One region of the Burkholderia arboris genome, then DNA from elsewhere that is predicted to be linked to it. Evidence: riboswitches for the same ligand, from Rfam matches in the RefSeq annotation. Region 1 holds a riboswitch; each other region holds the start of a gene.
What was found. A riboswitch is a leader RNA that binds a small molecule or an ion and turns the genes downstream of it on or off. The one in region 1 is predicted to bind manganese.
Positions count from the first base shown of each region.

Region 1 (3,272 bases):
AGATCTCCGGCAAGCTCAACCAGTTCCTGCAACTCTCGCATGCCAGCGGATCGACGGCCGCGCTGCGCGCCGATCCGGCCGTGTTTCATGAAGTGCTGCTGTCGCACCCGGGCGTCTATCTCGGCATCTACGACGCGCAGAACCACCCGCTCGTCGAGCATTCCGACGAGGCCGGCAACACGCTCGCTTCCGTCATCGCGGCATCGCATCCGGCCGGTGGCAGCGCCGGCCCGTTCACCTGCTCGCCATCCGGCATCGGCACGTCGCGCTGCGTGTACGCCCGCGAAACGCTGCCGTCCGGCGAAGCGATCCAGGTCGCGCTCGCGCGCACGGCGACCGACCGGCATTCGCTGCTCGAAAGCTATCGTGTCGACATCTGGCTCGCGGCGGCCGTCGGCGCGCTGCTGGTCGGCGCACTCGGCTATGCGGTCGCGTCGCGCGGCCTGCGCCCGGTCGAGAGCCTCGGCCGGCAGACGTCGCGCATCGAGGCGCACAACCTGAACGCGCGCCTCGACGCGCGCGGCGGCCCCGTCGAGCTGCGTGAACTCGCGACGTCGGTCAACCGCATGCTCGACCGCCTCGAACGCGCGTTCGTGCGGCTGTCGCAGTTCTCGTCCGATCTCGCCCATGACATGCGCACGCCGCTCGCGAACGTGATCAGCTCGTCGCAGATTACGCTGTCGCGTGCGCGCTCGACCGAGGAATACGAAGCGCTGATCGATTCGAACATCGAGGAATGCGAACGGCTGCAGCGGATGATCGAGAACATGCTGTTTCTCGCGCGCACCGACAATGCGCGGCAGCACCTGAAGGCCACCGCGCTCGACGCGGGCAGCGAACTGCGCCGGCTCGCGTCGTATTTCCAGGCGCTGGCCGACGAAGCGGGCGTGCGCATCGACGTGCAGGGCGAAGCGCCGGTCATCGCCGACGCAACGCTGTTCCGGCGCGCAGTGAGCAACCTCGCGTCGAATGCGCTCGAACACGCGGAAGCCGCGTCGACGATCGAGCTGGCCGTTTCGACGCAAGGGAATTTCGCAGTCGTCGAAGTGACGAATCGCGGCGGCGCGATTCCGCCCGAACAGGTCGAGCGGATCTTCGAACGCTTCTACCGCATCGATTCGTCGCGGCACGGCGCGGCCCGCAATGCGGGGCTGGGGCTCGCGATCGTGAAGTCGATCATGGAACTGCATCGCGGCAAGGTCGAAGTCGCGAGCCGCGACGGGCGCACGACGTTCGCGCTCTACTTTCCGCGCAGCGTGGAAGGGCAATCCGGTTAGCGATTCTCATTCACGACGTTCACGTGACGTCACCCCATGCCGATTGCTTTCCGATGCGGCAAGCGTGCCCGCCATGCACGCGCCTTTCCTCATCCGATGCAAGGATATGCACACGCAAGCTTGCCGAAAGCAATCGGCTCGGCTAGACTGCCCTTCGTCTTTGGGGAGTAGCCTGCTTTCCGTCCCCCGGAAAGCGAACGCGTCAACACACTCGGCCTGCGGCCGTGGCGCGTTCAGCCGGATCGGCTTGGCGAGACCATAGGCGCATCGCGTCGTTCCTGGTCGGACGTCGGCGGATGCGCCATGGTTCGTCAGCGTCCGACCACGGAGTCCCCATGTTCCCCGCAACCTTCTCCCCGCGCTCCCCCGCCCGTTACGCACGTGCCTGCGGAGGTGCCGCATGACCTACATGTTCCTCGAACTGGCGTTCATGCTGATCGTCATCCTCGTCGCGGCCGAGGTCTTTACCAATGCGCTCGAACATCTCGGCGAACGCCTGAAGATTTCCGAAGGCGTTACCGGTTCGCTGTTCGCGGCCGTCGGCACCGCGCTGCCCGAAACGATGGTGCCGCTGCTCGCACTGGCCGGCGGCACCGCGAACCAGGCCGTCAACGAGGAAATCGGCGTCGGCGCGATTCTCGGCGCGCCGCTGATGCTCGCGACGCTCACCACGTTCCTGATGACGCTCGCCGTGATCCGCTCGCGCGGGCTGCGCGGCACGATCGCACCGGAGCGCACGGGCTTCGTGCGTGACATGAACTACTTCCTCGCAGCCTTCTCGCTGGCCACCGCCGCGATGTTCGTCCCGCATCACAACTGGGCCGTGCGGGCACTGCTCGCCGCGATGCTGGTCGGCATCTACGTGATGTACGTCGTGATGACGTTCCGCGCATCGACCCAGCTCGTCGATGCCGGGCACGGCACCGAAGCGCCCCATGCGATGTTCCTGTCGCGTCTCGGCCTGCCGACCAACCTGGCGACGATCGCGCTGCAGTTGCTGATCGGCCTCGCGTTGCTGATCGCCGGTGCGAAGGGCTTCATTCACGGCGTGGAAGGCGTGTCGCACGTGCTCGGCATCTCGGCGCTGCTGCTGTCGCTGATCATCGTGCCGATCGCGACGGAGTTGCCGGAGAAGGTCAACAGCGTGCTGTGGATCCGGCGCAAGAAGGACACGCTCGCGTTAGGCAACATCACCGGCGCGATGGTGTTCCAGGGCACGCTGCTGCCGGCAATCGGCATCATGCTGACGCCGTGGGAGCCGCGCCCCGAAGTGCTGACCGGCGTGATCATCACGTTCGCGGCGGCCGCGTGGCTGCGCTTCAATGCGCGCACGCGCGGGCTCGCGATCTGGGCGCTGCTCGCGAACGGCGCGGGTTATGCGGGGTATCTGGTCCTGACGCTGACGCGTTGATGCTGATGCCCTGACGCCAGGAACGGGCGCGCCGGCCGACGGACACGTCGGCGCGGCGCGCTTCGCTGCGCGGGACGCAGGCGGCAACAACGCCCGCTCCGGACGATCAGGAACCCTTGACGAGCTTGACGATCGTCAGCGTGCCATCGACCTTCTCGATCCGCACCTTGACCTTGTCGCCCGCATGCGCATGCGCGAGCATCGCCGCATCCTTCGCCTTGAACGCCATCGTCATCGCCGGCATCCCGACGTTTTCAAGCGCGCCGTGCTTCAGCGTGATCTTGCCGCTCGCGGCATCGACCTTCTTCACTTCGGCATCGGTCAGCGCGGCATTCGACTCGGCCGCACCGTCCGACGACATCTTCATGCCCGACATGTCCATGCCCGACATCTCGCCGGCGGCAAACGCCGGTACGGCGACAGCGCCGAGCGCGACGACGGCGGTTGCGGTAGCGGTGGCGATCAATCGATTCATCTTCATCGTAATTCTCCAGTTGGGGTGGATGGCACGTTCGTGCCGGAAGGAACTGCATCGGAATGCCGCACCTGGCCCGCGCTTCGTGCACGACGGCGCTGAAACAGGA
Region 1 covers NZ_CP109822.1:758,854-762,125, reverse strand. Annotated here, with positions in the region: gene OHZ10_RS20685 (heavy metal sensor histidine kinase) at 1-1,277, shown strand, start outside; yybP-ykoY riboswitch at 1,428-1,604, shown strand; gene OHZ10_RS20680 (sodium:calcium antiporter) at 1,678-2,688, shown strand; gene OHZ10_RS20675 (copper-binding protein) at 2,795-3,169, opposite strand; gene OHZ10_RS20670 (efflux RND transporter permease subunit) at 3,166-3,272, opposite strand, start outside.

Region 2 (3,272 bases), on a different replicon from region 1:
TTATTCGCGGTACGGGCTGGGCGGCGGCGCTGTGCGTGGCGCTGCTGACGGGCTGCACCAGCTATGTGACAACCCAGGTCACGGCCTTCTCCGACTGGAGCGGCAGCGACGCGACACGCACCTATGCGTTCACGCGCACCGATGCGCAGAAGAACAGCATCGAGCAGTCGACCTACGAGCCGATCGTCGCGAACGAGCTGTCCGCGTATGCGTTCCGGCAGGTGCCGCCGGCGCAGGCGCGCTATCTCGTCGGGCTGACCTATGCGGTCGGCAGCGATCTCGTGACGGTGCCGCAACCGGTCTACTACGATCCGTGGTTTGCGCCCGGGCCGTACTGGCGGCGCGGGCCGTGGGGCCCCTGGGGCCCGTGGGGGCCGATGCCGGCCGGCTATGTCGCGCAGACGTACCAGGTGTTCGACTACACGCTCGGGATCCGCATCACCGAGCGCGCGACGGGCAAGGAGGTGTACAACGTGTCCGCGCGCACGACCGGCGACAACGGCACGCTGCTGTATGCGATGCCGTTCCTCGCGCGCAGCGCGCTCGCCGATTTCCCGCTGTCGAACGGCGCGGTCCGCTCGGTCCGGCTGCCGGTCGACAAGCGCGGCGGGCCGGCGGCGCCGGCCGCCAACGAGCGCGCGGTGCCGGCTGCACCGGCGTCGGGCGCGGCCGTCGCGAAGTAGCGCAGTATCCCGCTCGGCGCGGCCGTCCGGCCGCGCCGGCCATTCCCCTCCGTCAGACCCCGATACCCAGCAGCGCCAGCGCGCCGAGCACGACGAACAGCACGGCTGCGATCCCGTGCACGAGCTTGGTCGGCAGGCGGTGCGCGAAGCGGTCGCCGAGCAGGATCGCCGGCACGTTCGCGAGCATCATCCCGAGCGTCGTGCCGGCCACGACGCCGATGTAATCCTGGAAGCGTGCGGCCAGCGCGACGGTCGCGATCTGCGTCTTGTCGCCCATTTCCGCGAGGAAGAACGCGACGAGCGTCGCGCCGAATACGCCGAGCCGCGAACGGTTGGCGTTGGCTTCGTCGGCATCGAGCTTGTCGGGCACGAGAATCCACAACCCCATCGCGATGAACGAGAACGCGAGCGCCCAGCGCATGATCGACGGCGTGACGAGCGCGCCGAGCCATTCGCCGAGTGCGCCTGCGAAACCGTGGTTCACGAGCGTCGCGACGAGCACGCCGAGAATGATCGGCACCGGCTTGCGATAGCGCGCGGCCAGAACGAGGGAAAGCAGTTGGGTCTTGTCGCCGATTTCAGCGAGGGCGACGGCGCCGGTGGAGATCAGGAAAGCTTGGGACACGGATGGGGTTCCACGGGCCGATGTTGTGCGTGCGAGCGACGATCCACGCCGCGCCGGGCCCTGATGCGGCGCGCTGTGAACCATCGGTCTCGCCAGGCCAACGTGGCTGCGTCCGCCATGGCCAAACGGCCAAGTCTGTTGACGGACGCCTCCGTCACGATGCGCGCCGGGGGCGCGGGACATCGAGCGGAGCGGCTACTCCCCAATGAGCGGCGAATTCTAGCACGGCGGATTGCGTGCGGGAAAGCGGCCGGGCCGGTGTGGGGCCCGATCGGCGTGTGGCGCGTCGGGCTGCCCGGCAAGCGCGGCGGCGAATGCGCCGCGCCTGCCGGGGCAGCGTTCCGGCACGCCGCTACCGTTACGCGGTGGCCGCGCGGCGCGCGGCGCCGCGCTCGTGGACGAGTTCGCCGGCTGCGTAGGTGCGGTACACCGCGCGGTCGTCGCCGAGCAGCGCGAACGCGAACAGCAGTTCCTCGAGTGAATCCGCGCGCTTCGTGCGACGCGCGAGCAGCGGCGTGGCCTGCGGGTCGAGCACGACGAAGTCGGCTTCGGTGCGCGGCTTCAGCGTGCCGACCGTGTCGGCGAGGTCGAGTGCCTGCGCGGCGCCGGCCGTCGCGAGCCAGAACATCCGCGTGGCGGTCAGGTGGTGGCCCGACAGCCGTGCGACCTTGTGCGCCTCGTTCATCGTCTGCAGCATCGAGAACGACGTGCCGCCGCCGACGTCGGTCGCGAGCGTGACCGGCACGTCGTGTTCGCCGGCCTTGTCGAAGTCGAACAGCCCGCTGCCGAGGAAGAAGTTCGACGTCGGGCAGTGCGCGACGACGGTGCGCGTCTCGGCCATCCGGCGGCGGTCCTCGTCGTCGAGGTGGATGCAGTGGCCGTACACCGCGCGCGGACGCAGCAGCCCGTAGCGGTCGTAGATGTCGAGATAGCTGCGATGGCCGGGGAACAGTTCGGCCACCCATTTCACCTCGTCGACGTTTTCCGCGACGTGGCTCTGCACGAACACGTCCGGATGGCGGCGCGCGAGTTCACCGCACGCCTCGAGCTGCGCCTCGGTCGACGTCGGCGCGAAGCGCGGCGTCAGCGCATACATCTGGCGGCCCTTGCCGTGCCAGCGGTCGATCAGCTCGGCGCTGTCGTCATAACCCGATTGTGCGGTGTCGCGCAGGAACTCGGGGCAGTTGCGGTCCATCAGCACCTTGCCCGCGATCATCCTCAGGTCTCGCGCGTCGCTCGCCGCGAACAGTGCATCGGCCGACTGCTTGTGCACCGTGCAGTAGACGAGCGCGCTCGTCGTGCCGCACGCGAGCAGTTCGTCAACGAAGAAATCGGCGACTTCGCGCGCATGCTCGGGATCGCCGAACTGGCGCTCGGTCGGGAACGTGTACTTGTCGAGCCACGGCAGCAGGCCCGGCGCCGGCGACGCGATCATGTCCGTCTGCGGATAGTGGATGTGCGTGTCGATGAAGCCCGGCACGATCAGCTTGTCGCGCAGGTCGTGGACGACCGCGTCGCGCGCGAGCGTTGCCGCGAGTTGCGCGTACGGGCCGGCCGCGACGACCTTGCCGTCGGCGACGATCAGGAGGCCGTCGGTCTCGTAGTTCGCGGCCTGGCTCGATTGCGCCGGGTCGCCGTTGAAGGTCAGCAGCTGGGAACGGAAAGCGGTTTGCGTCATGACGAATGGTCCTGCATCAAGGTAAGGCGAACAGAAGAAAGCGATCGACGCCGCACGGGGGCGGGACGGTGCTTCGCGAGCGGTGGCGGCACGCTGCGTGCGGCACGACCGGAGGCGATTGCGCGGGCGAATGCGGCGGCCGAAGCCGCCAGCCAGTGGTTGCCGGCTAACCTCGCGACCGTTGCGCTCGCGACCGATGCGGCGGCGAACGGAACGGCACACCGCGACGGCAGGCACCGGCGAGCGACGACGCATAGCGCCGTCGTCACTCGCGCACGCACGCGAG
Region 2 covers NZ_CP109821.1:1,055,020-1,058,291, forward strand. Annotated here, with positions in the region: gene OHZ10_RS05015 (DUF4136 domain-containing protein) at 1-683, shown strand, start outside; gene OHZ10_RS05020 (TMEM165/GDT1 family protein) at 736-1,308, opposite strand; yybP-ykoY riboswitch at 1,403-1,524, opposite strand; gene guaD (guanine deaminase) at 1,667-2,986, opposite strand.
Region 2: linked by a shared signal. The riboswitch ahead of OHZ10_RS05020 (TMEM165/GDT1 family protein) and the one ahead of OHZ10_RS20680 (sodium:calcium antiporter) in region 1 are both predicted to bind manganese.

Region 3 (3,272 bases), on a different replicon from region 1:
CCATCCAGGTCCTGCGCTCGTTCTCTTCGTGCGCGGCGCCGAGAAAAATGTGGTCGTGACCCGCGCCGAACGCGGCATCCTTGAAATCGCTCATTCGGGCACCCGATTACTTGAAATAGCTGTGGACGACTTCGACCAGCTGCTCGGTCGCGCTGCCCTCGTCTTCATGCCCCTCGGCATCGACAAGATGGCTTCGGATGTGATCCTCGAGTACGACCGCGAGCAGCCCGTTCATCGCGCCGCGACTGCTCGTGATGAGCTGGAGAATTTCGTTGCAGCCGCGCTCTTGTTCCAGCGCACGCTCGATCGCTTCGACCTGCCCCTTGATGCGGCGGACGCGATTCAGCAGCTTCTGCTTTTCCTTGACGGTGTGACTCATGATGGCTCCCTGATATAGCGTGGGGGAGTATATTATAAATCCCCATTCCATATAGGGAGGAGGGGTATCGGTCGGCCTAATGCAAGGTTGGCTCGCGGAAGTTGTACTTGCGGATAACGGGACCAGATTTCCTGCAGTGCCAGGTCGACGCGAACGCTCGGATACTTACGCGACGGCATCGATCACCGGGTTGCGATGCCGTCGCAGATTTCGTCAGATGACAAACAGCAACGCCGCGAAGACTGCATAGAGCCAGCCAACTTGCGCGAGTTGTCGGCTGCGCACCTTCGCTGCGCTGAATGACCATTGCAGGAAGGCGATAGCCAGTGCCGTGATGCCGGCCGCGAGAATGGAAGGCGTCGCCAGATGCCACGGAGTAAAGAACAGACCAAACGCCGTCGGGATCGTCGCCTGGATCATCATCGCGCCGCTGATGTTGGCCAGCGCAAGCCGCTCCTTACCTTGTCGCACCCAGATCACCGCGTTCATGATTTCGGGCAGTTCGGTCGCAATTGGGCTGAACAGCAACGCGGTGAGCTGCGGGCTCAATCCGAGCCATGGGCCGACAGCTTCGATCTGACGGACAAACAGATGGGATGCCGCGAAGATCACCACCAGCGCTCCGATCACCTGCAACGCCACCCAGAACATGGCCGGATTTACATCGCGCGGGCGCAGCTTCAACGGTTCGAGTTCGCCGTGCTCATCGCCGTCGCCGGAAGCAGTCAACTCCTTCCAGCAGTAGACCGCGTAGGCTGCGAGAAAAGCGAGGCCGAGCAACGGCTTGAAGCTGAAAAGGACTAGGCCGAGCCCGATCTTCACGACGAAAATCGCAAGAAACCAGAGCTGGTCCCGCCGAAGACGCTTCGTGTCGGCATCGATCGCGCCGGCCCGCACTTTACCCACGCGACGGGCCGTGGCCAGCAATGCAACGCCGACGACCGCATATGCGACCGTGCTCAGCGCGAGTGGTCCGCCAATCGCGGCGCCAACGCCGATTTCCTTCTGCGCGGGTGAGCTGCCGAACGCCACTGCGACGAGCGTCACCACGCTTTCCGGAAGCGCGGTGCCGAATGCGGCGAGGATTGTGCCGGTCGCCGTCTGCGTCAGATTGAGCTTCTGGCCCAGCCACTCAACGCCGTTGACGAACGTTTCGCAGGAGAAGTAGATGATGCCGGCGGCGGCGATGAGCAGAGCGAAGGTCAGGATCATGACAGTCGCCCCTGGACGAGGGTGTGGGGTGCGAATAGCACTTCTAGTTCTCCACGAGCCGGGCCACTTAACCAATGACGCCGCCCTTCGCCCGGCTCGGGTGGAAGGAAGGCGTCAAAGGTCTCGTCAGGCCGTGGAACGGCTGCCGGCGCCATGGCATGGGATGCCAATTATGTTGACGACGGCGCTTTGCCGGGGATGGCAAAGCAGACTACTCCCCTAAGACGGGGGCGATTATATCCGGCTATTGCGTCGATAGGGTGACGCTACAGCGCGACAGCCGCAATGGCACGCGGAGCTCGGCTCCGGGAATAAGTGCCCCAAAGCGTACGTTTACAGTACGTATCGCTCGCCGCACAAAACGTTCATGCCGTCACACCGGCAGGGGCGTTTGTGTGCTCGAAGATTGGCGCACGGTAGTCGCTCGACTCGCGGCAGACGCGATGCTTCGATGCACTTGGAGGTAGCCATGCATGACATTTACAAGATCGTCATCGTCGCCGGTGCGACTGCGCTGGGGATTGCATCACATGCCAGTTGGGCGCAGCAGACAGTCAACGCGACATTGCTATCGAACTCGATCCAGCTCAAGACGCAAAGCGTGAAGTCTGGTCGCATCACGCTTGATGTCAAAAATGATGCGGGCAACAGCATGGAGCATGAGCTTGTCGTGCTCAAGACAGATCTCTCTGACGATGCGCTGCCTGTCAGCAAAGGACAGGTGCTGGAGCACAAGCTGAGAAAAATCGGGGAAGTGGAAGACATCGCGCCGGGCAAGAGCAAGCGCATGTCGCTCAAGCTCGCCCCCGGCCACTATGCGCTGATCTGCAACAAGCCGGGGCACTATGAGGCGGGCATGCATACGGCACTCGTCGTGACGCCGTAAAGCACTCCACCGGACCGAGAGCTGGCCCGCAGAACTCGAACGTCGTCTACTCTCGTTCCGCCTGAAGGGTCACCCGCCGCGCGACGGATGACCCTATCTCAATCCCGCCCGAGTGAGGCGCGGCACTTTCTTTGAACATCCAGCGGCTACCTGGCACGTTCCGGACCCCGGCGCTGAGCTGTCGGCGCGTCAGTCAATTGCTCCACCACCGCACATTTACCAACGCCCTGCGGAGAGGACGTGCGGCGCTACACGGCGATCCCACCAAGCAACCTTGTAGAATTGATAACACATGAGTAGCATAAGCTACATGGAAACAATTTCAACTTGGTCAATCCTCGTTCTGACCCTTCCGACGGAAAACGCAACGGCCCGCATGCGGTTCTGGCGCGCGCTCAAGGCGAAGGGCTGTGCGGTGTTGCGCGACGGCGTCTACCTGCTGCCCTACACCGAAGAGCACGAAGGGACGCTGCACGAGCTCGCGGACGCAATTGCCGAGAGTGGTGGCGCAGCTCACCTGTTGCGCGCACCGAGCCTGAACCCGTCACAGGAACAGGAATTCCGTGCGCTGTTCGACCGGGCCGACGACTACACCACATTCACGCGCGCGCTTGCAGATGCGCGCAAAACATTGGCCGGCCAGTCCGCCACTGAGCTCACCCGCCTGCTGCGTCGCTTGCGCAAGGATTTCGACGCGATCCAGGCGATCAACTACTTCCCGGGTGATTCGGCCACCCGCGCCGAGGTCGCGCTGCAGGATTTTGTTGCGCTGGTCGACACCGTGCTGTCGCCGGG
Region 3 covers NZ_CP109821.1:3,201,849-3,205,120, forward strand. Annotated here, with positions in the region: gene dmeF (CDF family Co(II)/Ni(II) efflux transporter DmeF) at 1-94, opposite strand, end outside; gene OHZ10_RS15040 (metal/formaldehyde-sensitive transcriptional repressor) at 107-379, opposite strand; gene OHZ10_RS15045 (sodium:calcium antiporter) at 593-1,591, opposite strand; yybP-ykoY riboswitch at 1,649-1,823, opposite strand; gene OHZ10_RS15050 (plastocyanin/azurin family copper-binding protein) at 2,061-2,477, shown strand; gene OHZ10_RS15055 (chromate resistance protein ChrB domain-containing protein) at 2,788-3,272, shown strand, end outside.
Region 3: linked by a shared signal. The riboswitch ahead of OHZ10_RS15045 (sodium:calcium antiporter) and the one ahead of OHZ10_RS20680 (sodium:calcium antiporter) in region 1 are both predicted to bind manganese.